One region of the Bradyrhizobium guangdongense genome, then DNA from elsewhere that is predicted to be linked to it. Evidence: predicted binding sites of a transcription regulator. Region 1 holds the regulator's gene; each other region holds the start of a gene.
What was found. The regulator HrcA, encoded in region 1, represses chaperone genes, less so after heat shock. The targets are predictions, from matches to a motif close to GTTAGCACTCNCNNNNNGNGAGTGCTAAC.
Positions count from the first base shown of each region.

Region 2: X265_RS03680 (co-chaperone GroES) is a predicted target of HrcA. The motif match lies at 3,560-3,588, and genes of this name have one in related genera.
Region 3: X265_RS15460 (co-chaperone GroES) is a predicted target of HrcA. The motif match lies at 2,185-2,213, and genes of this name have one in related genera.

Region 1 covers NZ_CP030051.1:177,632-183,121, forward strand. The annotation lists gene X265_RS00820 (hypothetical protein) at 1-565, shown strand, start outside; gene pncA (bifunctional nicotinamidase/pyrazinamidase) at 700-1,422, shown strand; gene grpE (nucleotide exchange factor GrpE) at 1,502-2,107, opposite strand; gene hrcA (heat-inducible transcriptional repressor HrcA) at 2,206-3,294, opposite strand; gene rph (ribonuclease PH) at 3,466-4,179, shown strand; gene rdgB (RdgB/HAM1 family non-canonical purine NTP pyrophosphatase) at 4,191-4,826, shown strand; gene hemW (radical SAM family heme chaperone HemW) at 4,813-5,490, shown strand, end outside.
Region 2 covers NZ_CP030051.1:780,227-785,716, reverse strand. The annotation lists gene X265_RS03705 (DUF1488 family protein) at 1-273, shown strand, start outside; partial or broken gene X265_RS41180 (transglutaminase family protein) at 2,597-2,761, opposite strand; gene X265_RS40295 (hypothetical protein) at 2,805-3,023, shown strand; gene X265_RS03680 (co-chaperone GroES) at 3,614-3,928, shown strand; gene groL (chaperonin GroEL) at 4,065-5,490, shown strand, end outside.
Region 3 covers NZ_CP030051.1:3,255,860-3,261,349, forward strand. The annotation lists partial or broken gene X265_RS42080 (GIY-YIG nuclease family protein) at 1-50, opposite strand, end outside; gene groL (chaperonin GroEL) at 141-1,781, opposite strand; gene X265_RS15460 (co-chaperone GroES) at 1,827-2,141, opposite strand; gene X265_RS15465 (usg protein) at 2,543-2,830, shown strand; gene X265_RS15470 (cupin domain-containing protein) at 3,010-3,561, shown strand; gene X265_RS15475 (NupC/NupG family nucleoside CNT transporter) at 3,587-4,837, opposite strand; gene X265_RS15480 (MFS transporter) at 5,010-5,490, shown strand, end outside.

The DNA.
Region 1 (5,490 bases):
CTACGTCGCGGTGCAGGTCCCCGAAAAGGCGTCGAAGATCTACACCGACGAGGCGGTGAAGCAGATGTTTGCGACCGCCGTGACCCGCAGGGAGGTATCGGCGGAAGAACAGCTCGGACTGATGCCGTTCAAGATCACCGAGCTTGCCGGCTTCAAGGACATCCGTACGCTGGCGCCGGGAGCCAGCATCATCCTGGCCGACGGCAGTGAGAGCGCAGGCTATGAATCCAAGCCGTTCATGATCCTCGGCGTGATCGGCGCGACGCCGCAGGCCGCCGACGACCGCGCCCGTTTCGCCCAGGAGGCCGCGCTTCAGATTCCCGGTCTGCGCGAATCCCGCGTCACCATGTCCGAGCCGATCCGCATCAACGGCCAGCAGGGCTTTGAGACCCGGATCGATGGCGTCAGCGGCAAGGACAAGACGCCCGTCACGGTGGTGCAGTGGATTCGCTTCTCGAGTGGCGGCGCGTCGCTGCGCATCATCGCCAGCGCGCCGCGCGATCAGTGGTCTGACGCCTTCACCCGCTTCCGCGCCGTGCGCGACGGCATCCAGCCGAAGGGATAGGGCGACGGTGACGGGCCTGACAGCCCAACCGCTCACCAGCGCCGGCTGCATTTTCAGGCTTTCGTTCGTACACGAACGGAACTAGGCTTCCCGCATTGGATCAGCTTCAGATCATCCTTCAGGGGAGGCGGACGATGCTTAATCGACGACAGATCTTGGCCGCGCTGGGGACGACCGCGCTTGCGAGCTTCGCCCCCTCAACTCTTTTCGCAGCAGCCGCGATCAAGCCGGACGATAATTCCGCGCTGCTCGTGATCGACGTCCAAAACTGCTTCCTGCCCGGGGGCAGTCTCGCGGTGAAGGAAGGCGAGCAGGTCGTGCCCGTGATCAACAAGATCGCGAAGGGCTTTGCGAACGTGGTGATGACGCAGGACTGGCACACGCCCGGCCACGTCTCGTTCGCCTCTGTGCATTCCGGCAAGAAGCCGTTCGAGACCATCGACCTGCCCTACGGCAAGCAGGTGCTGTGGCCCGACCATTGCGTGCAGGGCACCGAGGGCGCCTCGCTGTCGAAGGACCTCTCGATTCCGCAGGCCGAGCTCATCATCCGCAAGGGCTTTCACAAGGACGTCGACAGCTATTCGGCCTTCCTCGAAGCCGACGGCAAGACAACCACTGGCCTTGCCGCATATCTGAAGTCACGCAAGATCAAGCGCGTCTTCGTCGCGGGTCTCGCCACCGACTTCTGCGTCGCCTGGACCGCGCTCGATGCACGCAAGGCGGGCTTCGAGGTCTATGTCGTGGAAGACGCCTGCCGCGGCATCGACAATCAGGGCTCGCTGGCCAAAGCCTGGGCCGATATGGCCAAGGCCGGCGTGAAGCGCATTCAGTCCGCCGACATCGCGGTCAGCGCGTAAAGCTCTCACGCAGTCATTCCGGGGCGCGTATCAGCGCGAGCCCGGAATGAGGAGAGAGTAGGAAGCGCGCTGACGCCGCTCAGTTCGCGTCGTTGCTGTTGGCCGCGGGCGCGGGCTTTGCGCCGCCCTTGGCGACGCCGACCAGCGCCGGGCGCAGCACGCGCTCGCCGATGGTGTAGCCGGCCTGCATGACCTGCACGACGGTGCCCGCTGGCACCGAGGCGTCAGGGACTTCGTACATCGCCTGCTGGAAGTTCGGATCGAATTTCTGGCCCTGCGGGTCGAACTTCTTCACGCCGTGCTTTTCCAGTGCGTTGAGCAGCGAGCGCTCGGTGAGCTCGACGCCCTCGATCAACCCCTTCAGGCCGGCATCGGCATTGGCGCGCGCTTCCGCCGGAACGGCATCGAGAGCGCGCTGCAGATTGTCGGCGATGTCGAGCACGTCGCGAGCAAAGCCCGTGATGCCGTAGAGGCGGGCGTCAGCCACTTCCTTGGTGGTGCGCTTGCGGAGGTTCTCCATCTCGGCCAGCGTCCGCAGCATGCGATCGCGCGCTTCACTGGCTTCCTTCTGCAACAGCTCGACCGAGCCCGGCTCGGGATCGTCGGGCATGATGTAGGGTTTCGACACTACGGGCTCGCCGGTCGGCGCGGTCGTGTCTTCGGGTTGCCGGTCTTGCTCGCTCATCGGCGGTAATCTCGAACTCGTTTCAAGGGATTTGCTGGCCCGGATATCGTGCTTCGGGCGCCGAAAATCAAGCGCCCGTGATCGCAGGCAAATACCGGTCAGCCCCCCAACAGGCGGCTGACGATGCGGGCGGCATAGTCCACGGTCGGGATCACACGGGCATAATTCAGCCGCGTCGGCCCGATCACGCCCAAAACGCCGACGATATGGCCGGCGGCATCCCGATAGGGCGAGATGATGGTGGAGGAGCCCGACAGCGAAAACAGCTTGTTCTCGCTGCCGATGAAGATGCGCACGCCCTCGGCGGTTTCGGCCCGTCCCAGCAGGTCGATCACGCCGCGCTTGGTCTCGAGATCGTCGAACAGCAGCCTGACACGTTCGAGATCCTCCAGCGCATGCAGGTCTTCCAGCAGGTTGGCGTGGCCGCGGACGATGAGCTGGCGGTCCTCGTTCTCGCCGCCAGACCAGCTGGCGATGCCCGCGGAAATCACCTTTTGCGCGAGCTGATCGAGCTCGGCGCGGGCCTCTGCGAGCGCGGTTTCCAACTCGAGGCGCGCCTCGGCCAAGGTGCGGCCGCGGATCCGCGCGTTGAGGAAATTGCCGGCTTCGGTGATGGCCGAGGAGGGAACTCCGGGCGGCAACGTGAGCACGCGGTTTTCGACCTGACCGTCCTCACCGACCAGAATCACCAGGGCCTTTTCGGGTTCCAGTCGGACGAATTCGATGTGCTTCAGCCGCGCATTGGATTTCGGCGTCAGCACCACGGCGGCCGCACGGGTGAGGCCGGAAAGCCGGGTCAGGGCCTGATCCAGCGCGGCTTCAACCGAGTGGGCTTCGCCGACGGACGTGAGCTGGCTCTGAATCGACTGGCGTTCGGCCTCGTTGAGATCGCCGACCTGCATCAGCGCATCGACGAAGAAGCGCAGGCCGAGTTCCGTCGGCAGCCGGCCGGCCGAGGTATGCGGGGCGTAGATCAGGCCGAGCTGTTCCAGATCGGCCATGACATTGCGGACCGAGGCCGGCGACAGCGGCATGGCGATCAGCCGCGAAATGTTGCGCGAGCCGACCGGCTCGCCGGTCGCAAGGTAACTTTCGACAATTTGACGAAAGATGTCGCGGGAACGCTCGTTGAGCTGGGCGAGGCCTGCGCGCGGCGCGATCAGATGGATCGGATCGTGATGGGCCACAGACGGTAACTCCTCTCAGATCCTCATAATTTGTCCATCCGGGGCGGTTCTGACAAGCGTTGCGTTTGCGGGGTGGATATCCGGGGGTGAAAAAGCCTTGCTGCCCACCCTCACCCCACCTACAAGCACCGCCAACAGCCCTATCCCTTGCGAGTTTTGGAGGATTTTCCCATGCGGCCAAGCCGCCGTGCGCCCGACGAATTGCGCCCCGTGACGCTGGAGCGCGGCGTGGTCAAATATGCGGAAGGCTCCTGCCTCGTGAAATTCGGTGACACCCACGTGCTGGTCACCGCCACGCTCGAAGAACGCCTGCCGCCTTGGCTGAAGGGCCAGGGCCGCGGCTGGGTCACCGCCGAATACGGCATGCTGCCGCGCGCGACCTCGGAACGCACCCGCCGCGAAGCGGCCGCGGGCAAGCAAAGCGGCCGCACCGTCGAGATCCAGCGCCTGATCGGCCGCTCGCTGCGCACCATCGTCGATCTCGAAGCGCTCGGCGAGCGCCAGATCACGGTCGATTGCGACGTGCTGCAGGCCGACGGCGGCACCCGCACCGCCTCGATCACCGGCGCCTGGGTCGCGCTCGCCGATTGCATCGCCTGGATGAAGGCGCGCAACATGATCAAGACCAATGTGATGCGCGACAACGTCGCCGCGATCTCCTGCGGCATCTACAACGGCACCCCGGTGCTGGATCTCGACTATGCCGAGGATTCGGAAGCCGAGACCGACGCCAATTTCGTCATGACCGGCGATGGCCGCATCGTCGAGGTGCAGGGCACCGCGGAACGCGAGCCGTTCACGCAGGACGAGTTCCTGGCGTTGATGGCGCTGGCACGCAAGGGCGTGTCGCGGCTGGTGGATTTGCAGAAACTCGCTGTCGCGTAGTCAATAGGCCCATGCACCGTCGAATCACCGGAAAGCTCGTCATCGCCACCCACAATCCCGGCAAGCTCGCCGAGATGCGGGAGCTGCTGGCGCCTCACGGCGTCGAGGCGGTGTCGGCCGGCGAGCTCGGCTTGGGCGAACCTGAAGAGACCGGCAACGATTTCCGCAGCAATGCCGCGATCAAGGCGATCGCCGCAGCACAGGCGACCCGCCTTCCGTCCTTCGCCGACGATTCCGGCATCGTGGTCGACGCGCTCGACGGCGCGCCCGGCATCTACAGCGCCCGCTGGGCCGGACCGTCGAAGGATTTCGCCGCGGCGATGGCGCAGATCGAACGCCTTTTGCAGGAGCGCGGCGCCACCACGCCTGACAAGCGCAAGGCCCATTTCGTCTCGGCACTCTGCGTCGCCTGGCCCGACGATCACCTCGAAGAGGTCGAGGCGCATGTCCACGGCACGCTGGTCTGGCCGCCTCGCGGCACCGCCGGTTTCGGCTACGACCCGATGTTCCTGCCCGACGGCCACGCGCGCACCTTCGGCGAGATGACTAGCATCGAGAAGCATGGCCTGCCGCCGCTTGGCCTTGGCCTGTCGCACCGCGCCCGCGCCTTCGTGAAACTGGCGGAGATCTGCCTTGAGCCGCGCTAATAAGGATGCGTTTGGCGTCTACGTGCATTGGCCGTTCTGCCTGTCGAAGTGTCCCTATTGCGACTTCAACAGCCATGTCCGCCACGCCGCGATCGACGAGGCGCGGTTTGCGAGCGCCTTCGCCCGCGAGATCGCAACCACGGCCGAGCGCGCGCCCGGCCGCGAAGTGACGTCGATCTTCCTCGGCGGCGGCACGCCGTCTCTGATGCAGCCGTCAACCGTCGGCGCCGTTCTCGATGCGATCGGCAGGCATTGGAGCGTCGCCAAGGACGTCGAAGTGACGCTGGAAGCGAACCCGACCAGCGTCGAAGCCACGCGCTTCGCAGGCTATCGCGCCGCCGGCGTCAATCGCGTTTCGCTCGGCGTGCAGGCGCTCGACGATGCCTCGCTGAAAGCTTTGGGCCGCATGCACAGCGCGCGGGAAGCGCTCGATGCCGTCGCCATCGCGCGCCGCTCGTTCGACCGTTACTCGTTCGACCTGATCTACGCCCGCCCCGACCAGACGCCTGACATGTGGGCCGATGAATTGCGCCTCGCCATCGGCGAAGCCGCCGAGCATCTGTCGCTCTATCAACTCACCATCGAGGAAGGCACGCCGTTCTTCGGCCTGCATCAGGCCGGCAAATTGAAGACGCCGGACGAATCGATCGCGCGCGCTCTCTAC
Region 2 (5,490 bases), 600 kb from region 1:
TTGACCAGCGGCCGCTTTATCGGTCACGAGTACGACCGAATGATCGTACGGTTCTCGATGCACGACGGTGCCAAGGAGATTCCTTGCGCGATAACGACCTCTGCGATGGACTATCTTGAGTGTGGCCCGCAAGTCCGGCCCGAGCAGCGGGAAGCCCAGTTCATCCGCCTTCGGGACCGCATCGAAGCGAGCACGGCAATCAAATATCGCGCTACGGAGTTCGAAGGCACCCCGCCCGGCATCGTGCTGCGAGGCATCGATTTCAGGCCTTAGGCAGGGCTGCAAGAAGGCACACTTATGTATGCGGGCTGCCTTGATGCCTAAGGGTAGCTTTGTCGGCTTCCAGCAATTCGATGGCGCATCGGATCATCGCCAGGCTAAGGGTGTCCATCCCAGGTGATATCAACACGCGAAGATGTTCAATCTCGTTGTCTATCTGGTCGCACTTATTGCACATGTGCATCCCACCACTTCGAGCGGGAGTAACAAGCTCTCGGTCACCGATAGTGCCCAGGGATTTGGAAAGGTGATTAAGCTTAAATCCGATCTTCGAGCGGCGTTCCTAAAAAGCCATATGTCACCATCGGCCGCTAGATGACGCATCCAATGGCTTACGACCTCAAAGCAAAAACGCCGCCCGCTTAAATCAAGCGCAGGCGGCGGCTTACCAGCCCCGGGAGGGTGAGAGTAAAATCCCGATAAAGGTTTGTCTCCACTTGGCATGCTGAAGTTCAATACGTCCGTCAAGAACAAGACTAAAATTCAGGTGGGCGGCTGTAGTCCCGGTGAGGACAACCAGTTGTTAATCTCCCCGGCAACATCGATCTGCCGGGCTTTTCGCAGAAGCTCCGTGCGGCGGACGCCAGCAGGCATCCCGTTGGCCTGTAGGCGGAGATTGATCGCCTCTTGCGCGAGGCGGTATTCGAATGTCAGGGATTGTACTGGAGACCGTCTCGCCGGCATGTCTAACGCTCCGCTGCGGGGGTGAGCGGGAGCGCAGCTTGCGTCCACACCAGCGATAGATGCTATGGGCCGCTCGATGGTAATGAGATAGTGCGCCGCTATGTGCCGAATAGCGAGCGCTTTGTTCGTATCCTAGGCGGGAACATTTGCGATTGCTGGAGCTAATCGATGGTCTGTAACGGTACAAGCCGGGAGCAACTCTCTCGCAATTCTCCGCCGCCTGCTTGCGAGCTTTTGCGACCCGCACTTGCGCCATGGCGAGGCCGGCACCGGAAGGCAACATGCCGAGAACGGCGCCTCCTCCATTGATATTGAAGCAAGAGCTGCAAACCGGTCGCCACTATTGCCGTTGCTGATCTCTGATCGTTTGGCTGATTGCTCGTTCCGCTGCGCTGACAGCTTCCGCCCGATTGAAGGCAATTCCGGTTCGGGGTGAGCGACCTTCCCGCTCAAACGACCACTTCCAACCGGGCGGATTGATCGTCTGGACCACAGTGTATTTGACGCCCTGATGTTCCATGCACCATCATGACTCTGCGTGCTGAGCAACCGCGCGCGTCGACCAACCTCGGTCACTCAGCATCGTTTGGAGTCTTCTTCGAACGATCGACGCGGACCGCTGTGAATTCCGCTGGCCCGTCAAGCAGGCCTGCTTTCTAGCCGACTGGTCCTTAAAACTCGCGGAGCGGTCTGCCTTCCCATCCAAAACCGTGCCCGCCAGATGAAGAGCGCGCTTTCGTTCGCGGCCAACTCTGCGAACTTTAGCATCATCGTCCGTCATCTTCAGGCTCTCTCAGTTGACGCGCATGTTCGGAAGCGAAACTCAGCAACCGCGGCAAATATTCTTGAGCTTCGCGGCGGTTCGGGCTTCCTCCGCAAGAAATGGATCCTTGTAGCCTGACGATGAGTCGATGCCAGCTTCGGCGGGCTTCCTGGCTTTTGGAGGAAATGCCGCATCGTAGCAGGAGAGGCGTGCGCTGATGCTTTCGATCGCGCGGCAGTTCGGTTCTGCGGCAAAAGCCGCTGGTGTGAATATGCCCAGTACTGATGCAAGCAAGAACGCCGCGGTGCATGTGCCGGTTCGAACCATCCTCACGCTGGACACTCCATGGCTATTTGGTTTTGCTCGCCCAGGTGGGGCTCTCGCCCGTCCAGGCCGGAAGAGCATCCCATTCGGACCAACGCATTCGGCGCTCCTCACCTCCGACCCTCACGAAAACAAAGGGCGCATCGTCCCGGCCGGTCTTCGAACCAACGAAGATTGCCGGAACCCCATAAGCGTCCCTGATGATTGCCGTGTTTGCCATTTCGGGCTCCCGTTTGGCTTGAACTGACTCAACGCCCCGGTTTGCAGTTCTGACGTAGGGTGATTGAACGGATACCGCTATAAAACGGCCGTCACCGCAATCAGCAGTACAAGGAAGGCCGGTACCAATAAAGGTGGTACGAGCCACTCTCGAATGTCGAATTTGTCGGAATTTAACATCTGACCGCCTTCTCTTGGGTTGAGGCGGGAGCGCAACGCTCTCAGTCACCGATAACAGCCAAGTAGCGTGCGGTGATGCGAACCGTGTAGCAGCCTTCTAACCAATTAGCGAGATCAATCTCAGCCCGTTTGGTACTCAATCAGTGCTTACACAAGCTCGTCAGTCCAGACCTTGAAGCTGACGAGCGTGTTAGGTCCGAAAGTTTTGACGATCGGAACATCTGCCGCATCGCGGCCTTAGCGATCAGGACGCGGCCACTTCGCGGAGTGTTGTTGTCGTGCGTCGAATGTGTACCAGCGGCACCTGACAAAGACGACAGCCGCGTCATCACTGCCTGTTCTTGGTGCGGCGAACATGGCCGGCACTCCATATGCGTTCCTGATCGTTGCTTTGTTAGCCCTTGCGATCACCCTCCTGACGGGCTTGTTGCGCGATGAACTGTTGCTCTGCAGTGTCGGCTATTTGTTAACTGTGTGCTCTTACTGGCAGCTCCAGAGATCGAATTATTTACGCTTCGCGGGCGGAGGATTAATTTCGGCGATCCTGCGCAGGCAATCAGCCTCCGACTCGTGAGGACCGGACACAAACGTTCCACTGACTTTGGTCGAATACCATCCGGAAACCACGCCGAGCCGAATGGATTCTTCCGACTTGACGTGCCGCGGTGAGAGATTCTGCATATAAACTCTTTCTGTTGAGAGCCCGAAATGGACTCCTGTTCGTTGGCCACCAGCTCGCGCCAGCTCAGTTCTCGCCGGCGAGCGGCGTGAGGTTCAGAAGTGCCGAGGCGACCAGATTCCGATCGTACATACCGGTCAGCGCTAGGATTCGCGCAAAGCTCGGGCACGTAGTGCGCCTTTGCCACGAGCCCGGGCTTTCATGATAACAACCGCGAGATCGACCAGAAAATCACTGATGAGACCCGCTCGCATCATCGCGTTGCGCATCCGCGAGCCACAGCGCGGACGCACAAAGTAAGCCGTTGGCCTCTAAGGCACCGTGCGCGCTTTCCCAGCAAATAGCTATCGATTTCTCACGCAGACCACTCGCCGCCGAATATCGCTCCGGCAATGTCTTGTATGTCGCTCGCGCGGACATAGTTGCAGAAGGTTGGCAGTCTCGAGATTAGACTGCTGGGGCCGAAAATAGAACAGAGGGCACTCATGAAATTCCGTCCGCTCCACGACCGAGTGGTGGTCAAACGCGTCGACGCCGAAGCAACGAGCAAGGGCGGCATCATCATTCCCGACAATGCAAAGGAGAAGCCCTCGCAAGGCGAAATCGTCGCCGTTGGCCCCGGCGGCCGCGACGAAGCCGGCAGGCTGACCGAGATCGACCTAAAGGTCGGAGACCGCGTGCTGTTCGGCAAATGGTCCGGCACCGAAGTGAGGATTGACGGCCAAGACCTTCTGATCATGAAGGAGAGCGACATCATGGGCGTGCTCGAGGTCAGCGAGTCCAAGAAGAAGGCGGCGTAATCTGCCGTTGTCCGATCCGTCCTGAGCAGCCGGCGCAGTCGGTCACTCGCAGGACGAGGTCAAGCCTACCAGATGATCTCATTGCCCAGAAGTCCTTCGGGCCTGCGCATGAGCATCCGTTCCCAAGGGGATCATAATGTCCGCCAAAGAAGTGAAATTCGGCGTCGACGCCCGCGATCGCATGCTTCGCGGTGTGGATATTCTCGCAAACGCCGTCAGGGTGACGCTTGGGCCCAAGGGCCGCAACGTCGTGCTCGACAAGTCGTTCGGCGCTCCCCGCATCACCAAGGATGGCGTCACCGTCGCCAAGGAGATCGAGCTCGAGGACAAGTTCGAGAACATGGGCGCGCAGATGGTACGCGAAGTCGCCTCCAAGTCCGCTGACGCGGCCGGCGACGGCACCACCACCGCCACCGTCCTGGCCGCTGCGATCGTCCGCGAAGGCGCCAAGTCGGTGGCTGCGGGCATGAACCCGATGGACCTCAAGCGCGGCATCGACCTCGCGGTCGAGGCCGTGGTCGCCGACCTCGTCAAGAACTCCAAGAAGGTGACCTCGAACGAGGAAATCGCTCAAGTCGGCACCATCTCCTCGAATGGGGACACCGAGATCGGCAAGTTCCTGGCCGATGCCATGAAGAAGGTCGGCAACGAGGGCGTTATCACCGTTGAGGAAGCCAAGTCGCTAGAGACCGAGCTTGAGGTGGTCGAGGGCATGCAGTTCGACCGCGGCTACATCTCGCCGTACTTCGTCACCAATGCCGACAAGATGCGCGTGGAATTAGATGATGCCTACGTCCTCATTAACGAAAAGAAGCTGTCTCAGCTCAACGAGCTGCTCCCGCTGCTCGAAGCGGTTGTTCAGAGCGGCAAGCCATTGGTGATCATCGCTGAGGATGTGGAAGGCGAGGCGCTCGCTACTCTCGTCGTCAACCGTCTCCGTGGCGGCCTGAAGGTCGCGGCGGTCAAGGCTCCGGGCTTCGGCGATCGCCGCAAGGCCATGCTGCAGGACATTGCGATCCTGACCGGCGGCCAGGCCATCTCGGAAGATCTCGGCATCAAGATGGAGAATGTGACGCTTGCGATGCTCGGTCGGGCCAAGAAGGTGATGATCGACAAGGAGAACACCACGATCGTCAGTGGCGCCGGCAAGAAGGCTGACATCGAGGCGCGCGTCAATCAAATTAAGGCGCAGATTGACGAAACCACCTCGGACTACGACCGCGAGAAGCTGCAGGAGCGTCTGGCCAAGCTCGCGGGCGGCGTCGCGGTGATCCGCGTCGGCGGCGCGACCGAGGTTGAGGTCAAGGAGCGCAAAGATCGCGTTGATGACGCGATGCATGCGACCCGCGCTGCGGTCGAGGAAGGCATCGTCCCGGGCGGCGGCGTCGCCTTGCTCCGTGCTTCCGAGCAGCTCAAGGGCTTGCGTGCGAAGAACGACGACCAGAAGACCGGCGTCGAGATTGTGCGCAAGGCGTTGTCCTACCCCGCTCGCCAGATCGCGATCAATGCCGGCGAAGACGGCTCGGTGATCGTCGGCAAGATCCTCGAGAGCAAAACCTACG
Region 3 (5,490 bases), 3.1 Mb from region 1:
GATCGTGCCACCTTTGCGTGTATCCATGAACAAACAAAAAACCCCGGCATCGCTGCCGGGGTTTCGTATTTGTTGAGCGTGATCCCGGATCTGCGGTGCACCGCTTTGCGCTGCACCGCGTCCGGGACGACTTCGTCGCCTTAGAAGTCCATGCCGCCCATGCCGCCGCCCGGGGGCATCGCGGGACCGGCGCCGCCCTTCTTGGGCAGCTCGGCGACCATGGCTTCCGTGGTGATCAGGAGCGCGGCAACCGAAGCTGCGTTCTGGATCGCGGTACGGACCACCTTGGTCGGGTCGATGATGCCCTTCTTGACGAGGTCGGCATATTCGCCGGTCTGGGAGTCGAAGCCGTAATTGTAGGTCTTGTTCTCCAGGATCTTGCCGACGATCACCGAGCCGTCTTCACCGGCGTTGATCGCGATCTGGCGAGCGGGAGCCGACAGCGCCTTGCGCACGATCTCGACGCCGGTCTTCTGGTCGTCGTTCTTGGTGCGCAGGCCCTTGAGCTGCTCGGAGGCACGAAGCAGGGCGACGCCGCCGCCCGGGACGATGCCTTCCTCGACAGCCGCGCGGGTCGCATGCATCGCGTCATCAACGCGATCCTTGCGCTCCTTCACCTCGACCTCGGTCGCGCCGCCGACGCGGATCACCGCGACGCCGCCTGCGAGCTTGGCGAGACGCTCCTGGAGCTTCTCACGGTCGTAGTCCGAGGTGGTTTCCTCGATCTGCGCCTTGATCTGGGCCACGCGCGCCTCGATGTCGGCCTTCTTGCCGGCGCCGTTGACGATCGTGGTGTTCTCCTTGTCGATCATCACCTTCTTGGCGCGACCGAGCATGTTGAGCGTGACGTTCTCGAGCTTGATGCCGAGGTCTTCCGAGATCGCCTGGCCGCCGGTCAGGATCGCGATGTCCTGCAGCATGGCCTTGCGGCGATCGCCGAAGCCCGGAGCCTTGACGGCGGCGACCTTCAGGCCGCCGCGCAGACGGTTCACGACCAGGGTCGCGAGCGCTTCGCCTTCGACGTCTTCAGCAACGATCACGAGGGGCTTGCCGGTCTGCACCACGGCTTCGAGCAGCGGCAGCAGCTCGTTCAGCGAGGAGAGCTTCTTCTCGTTGATGAGGATGTAGGCGTCGTCCATCTCAACGCGCATCTTGTCGGCGTTGGTGACGAAGTAGGGCGAGATGTAGCCGCGGTCGAACTGCATGCCTTCGACGACGTCGAGCTCGGTCTCGAGCGACTTGGCTTCCTCGACGGTGATGACGCCCTCGTTGCCGACCTTCTTCATGGCGTCGGAGAGGAACTTGCCGATCTCCTGGTCGCCGTTCGCCGAGATGGTGCCGACCTGGGCGATCTCGTCGTTCGAGGTGACCTTCTTGGAGTTCTTCTGCAGATCCGCGACCACGGCCTCGACCGCAAGGTCGATACCGCGCTTGAGGTCCATCGGGTTCATGCCGGCGGCAACCGACTTGGCGCCTTCCTTCACGATCGCCTGGGCGAGCACGGTGGCGGTGGTGGTGCCGTCGCCGGCCGCGTCAGCGGACTTGGAGGCGACTTCGCGCACCATCTGGGCGCCCATGTTCTCGAACTTGTCGTCGAGCTCGATCTCCTTGGCGACGGTGACGCCGTCCTTGGTGATGCGGGGAGCGCCGAACGACTTGTCGAGCACGACGTTGCGGCCCTTCGGACCGAGCGTGACCTTCACCGCATTGGCGAGAACGTCGACGCCGCGCAGCATCTTGTCGCGCGCTTCAACCGAGAATTTGACTTCTTTGGCTGCCATCTGAGATTTTCCTTGGATGTTTGACTGGAGGGAGGAGAGGGGCTCTTAAGCCGCCTTCTTCTTGGACTCGCTGACTTCGAGAACGCCCATCACGTCGCTCTCCTTCATGATCAGCAGATCCTGGCCGTCGATCTTGACCTCGGTGCCGGACCACTTGCCGAACAGCACGCGGTCACCAACCTTCAGGTCGATCGGGACCAGCTTGCCGGCCTCGTCGCGGCCACCCGGGCCGACGGCGACGACTTCGCCCTGGGAGGGCTTTTCCTTGGCAGTGTCGGGAATGATGATGCCGCCAGCGGTCTTCTCTTCTGCGTCGATGCGCTTGACCACGACGCGGTCGTGAAGCGGACGGAATTTCATGCAGTCCTCCTAAGCATTTGCACGGATTGAGGATTTCAACATTGTTAGCAATCTACGCTTGCGAGTGCCAGCGCAGGCGAAGGTGAAATAGGACAGGATTTTTGCGGGAGCAAGGGTTTGTAGCAAAAAAATCAGCACTCGGAAGTGCTGTCTGCCAAATTCGCTCTGGGATCGTTAACCGGGCCGGGAGGCCTCCCCGGGGCCCCTTGGGGCCGTATTAGCACGGAGTGTTGTCTGCTGCTAAGGCATTGAATTTCAACAGCTTGTTAAACTTTTGGGCTTGAGATGAATTGTCAGTTTGCGTCACATTTCTTGTCTTATGTGAGCGCATCGTTTCCGGGTGGCTCCCGGGGCACGGACCAAGCCACCCCCCGTATGCGCTCCTGCAAAGGAGGTTTGGCATGGGACTGCGCGTTGGGGGCGTTTCCGAGGATTTCCGGAAACAGATGCTGGGTTACGGACTGACGACGGCCCAAATTCTCTACCGGATGCCGGATCACCCGTCGCTGCTCCAGACCTACGTCTGGCAGAACTACGACATGTTTCCGAAATTCCCGGCGCTGACCGATTTCCTCGCCTTCTGGCAGCAGAAGCTCGACGGTCCGCTGCATTCGGTGACGGTGGCGCACTCCAAGCTGATCAAGCCCGCCGAACTCCGCGCCGTGGACGGCGTGTTCCGGCTGCATTGACGGCACCGCTCGCGTAGGGTGGATTTGCACTGGTAAGGTGGGCAAAGGCGCGCAAGCGCCGTGCCCACGATCTCTCTCCACGATTGCATCCGGCAACGGTGGGCACGCTTCGCTTTGCCTACCCTACGATATCTGTTTCCGTGCTAGCCTCTTCCCATAACAACAACGGGAGGCGGCCCATGGCCAAGACAACAAGCAAGAAAACCAAGTCGCGCAGCGCAGCCCAGACGGCCGTGAAGAAGCGGAGCGGCGCCAAGCCCGCCGCGCGATCCTCGGCCCGCAAGGCGGTGAAGGCGAAGGCGCGCACCACGCCGGCAAAGTCATCAGCGAAGACACCCGCGCGCCCCAGGCAGCGCATCGCCATCAGCCATCACCGCGAGGAAGACTTCAAGGCCGACGGCCTGCGCGCCTACGCAAAGTACCGCGATCTCGGCATTGCCGATGCGACCCACGGCCTCGCGCAAGCGCACGTAATCCGCCTGCAGGGGCCCTGCAATCCGGCCGAGGTCTCGAAGCTGCACTATCACGACGTCGAATTCCAGATGGTCTACGTGCTGAAGGGCTGGGTGAAGACCTACATGGACGGGCAAGGCGAGACGATGATGAGAGAAGGCAGCGCCTGGACCCAGCCGCCGAAGATCAAGCACATGATCCTGGATTATTCTGACGACGTGGAATTGCTGGAGGTGATCCTGCCGGCGGAGTTCAAGACGGTGGAGTTGAAGGCGTAGGTCTCGCAATGACGGGTGGAGAGACCTACGTCAGCACCCCCACCACCGCTCCCATCAAGCACGTCGTCAGCGTCCCCGATACGATCGACTTCAGCCCCAGCGCGTTGATCTCCTCGCGCCGCTCCGGCGCCATCACGCCGAGGCCGCCGATCATGATGCCCAGACTGGCGAAATTGGCAAAGCCGCACATCGCATAAAGCATGATCAGCCGCGAGCGCGCATCGAGCGTATCGGGTGGTAGCTTCGAGAAATCGACATAGGCGACGAGCTCGTTGAGCACGGTTTTCGTGCCCATCAGGCTCCCGGCGGTCACCGCCTGGTCCCAAGGCAGTCCCATCAGCCAGCACACCGGCGCCATCACGAGGCCCAGCAGCCGCTGCAGCGAGATCGCCGCGCCGCCGATGTTCGGCATCAGGCCGAGGATGGCGTTGACGAGATAGACCAGCGCCACCAGCACCAGGAGCATCGCGACGATGTTGAGCAGCAGCTCAAGCCCCGCGCTCGTGCCTTTCACGATCGCATCCATGGTGCCGGCGACGTGCATCTCCGGATCTTCCAGCGCGCCGCCGGTGCGCTTGTCCGAGGTTTCGGGCACCATGATCAGGCTGACGAGGATCGCGGCCGGTGCGCCCAGCACCGAGGCGATGACGAAATGCGCGGCCGCGTCGGGAATCAGCGGCGCAAGCAGCGTCGCATAGAGCACCAGCACGGTACCGGCGATACCGGCCATGCCGCCGGTCATCACCAGAAACAATTCGCTGCGCGACATCTGTGAGAGATAAGGTCGCACGAACAGCGGCGCCTCCACCATGCCGAGGAAAATGTTCGCTGCGGTCGAGAGCCCGACCGCGCCGCCGACGCCAAGCGTTCGCTCGAGCAGCCAGGCCATGCCGCGCACGACCGGCGGCAGCACGCGCCAATAGAACAAGAGTGTCGTCAGCACGCTCATGACCAGCACGATCGGCAGCGCCTGGAAAGCCAGGATGAAATCGGCGCCCGGCACTTTCAGCTCGAAGGGCAGGGCGCCGCCGCCGACATAGCCGAACACGAAGGACGAGCCGGCGCGCGAGGCCGCCGAGATGGCGCCGACCGCGTCGTTGATGGCGCCGAAGCCATGCGCGACCAGGGGCACCTTCAGCAGCACGATCGCGGTGACGAAGGTGACGACAAGGCCGATCAGCGCCTGTCGAAGCGAGACCGCGCGGCGATTCTCCGCGAGTGCGAAGGCGATCAGCAGCAATGCGAAAACGCCGAGTGTCGATTGCAGCCGCAGCATGATGTTCCCAAACCCCCAATGATTATGGCCGCGCTTGCGTTGCAAACGCAATGCCGCAGGCGCCTCGGCGCCGCACGCTGTTGACATCCAGGCCCGGCTCGGCCACGCGGGGCGCGTCGATATCAGGGCCGACCAAAAGAGCGTGACCGAAGCGGCGATGCCAGAACAGCCAATGTCCGTCAGTCCGCCGGTCAGCGCCGGTGAGCTCCTCCGCCATCGCGCCTTCCTGTTCTTCCTGCTCTCGCGCAGCCTGTCGCGCTTCTCCAGCCAGATCGCGGCGGTGGCGATCGGCTGGCAGATCTACGACCTCACCGGCTCGGCTTTCGATCTCGGCATGGTCGGCCTCGTGCAATTCGCGCCGACCGCACTGCTCGTCTTCGTCGCCGGCCACGCCGCCGACCGTTTCGAGCGCAAGCGCGTGGTGCAGCTCTGCCAGCTGGTGGAAGCAGCGACGGCGCTTTACCTCGCCGCGATCACCTGGTTCGGTGCGGTTGGCGAGGTGCATATCTTCGTCGCAACCTTCGTGCTCGGCATTGCCGGCGCCTTTGAGAGCCCGACCACCGCGGCCCTGCTGCCGCTGATCGCGCCGCAGGGTTCGCTCCAGCGTGCCACCGCCGTGTCAAGCGGCGCGGCGCAGGTCGCGACCATCACGG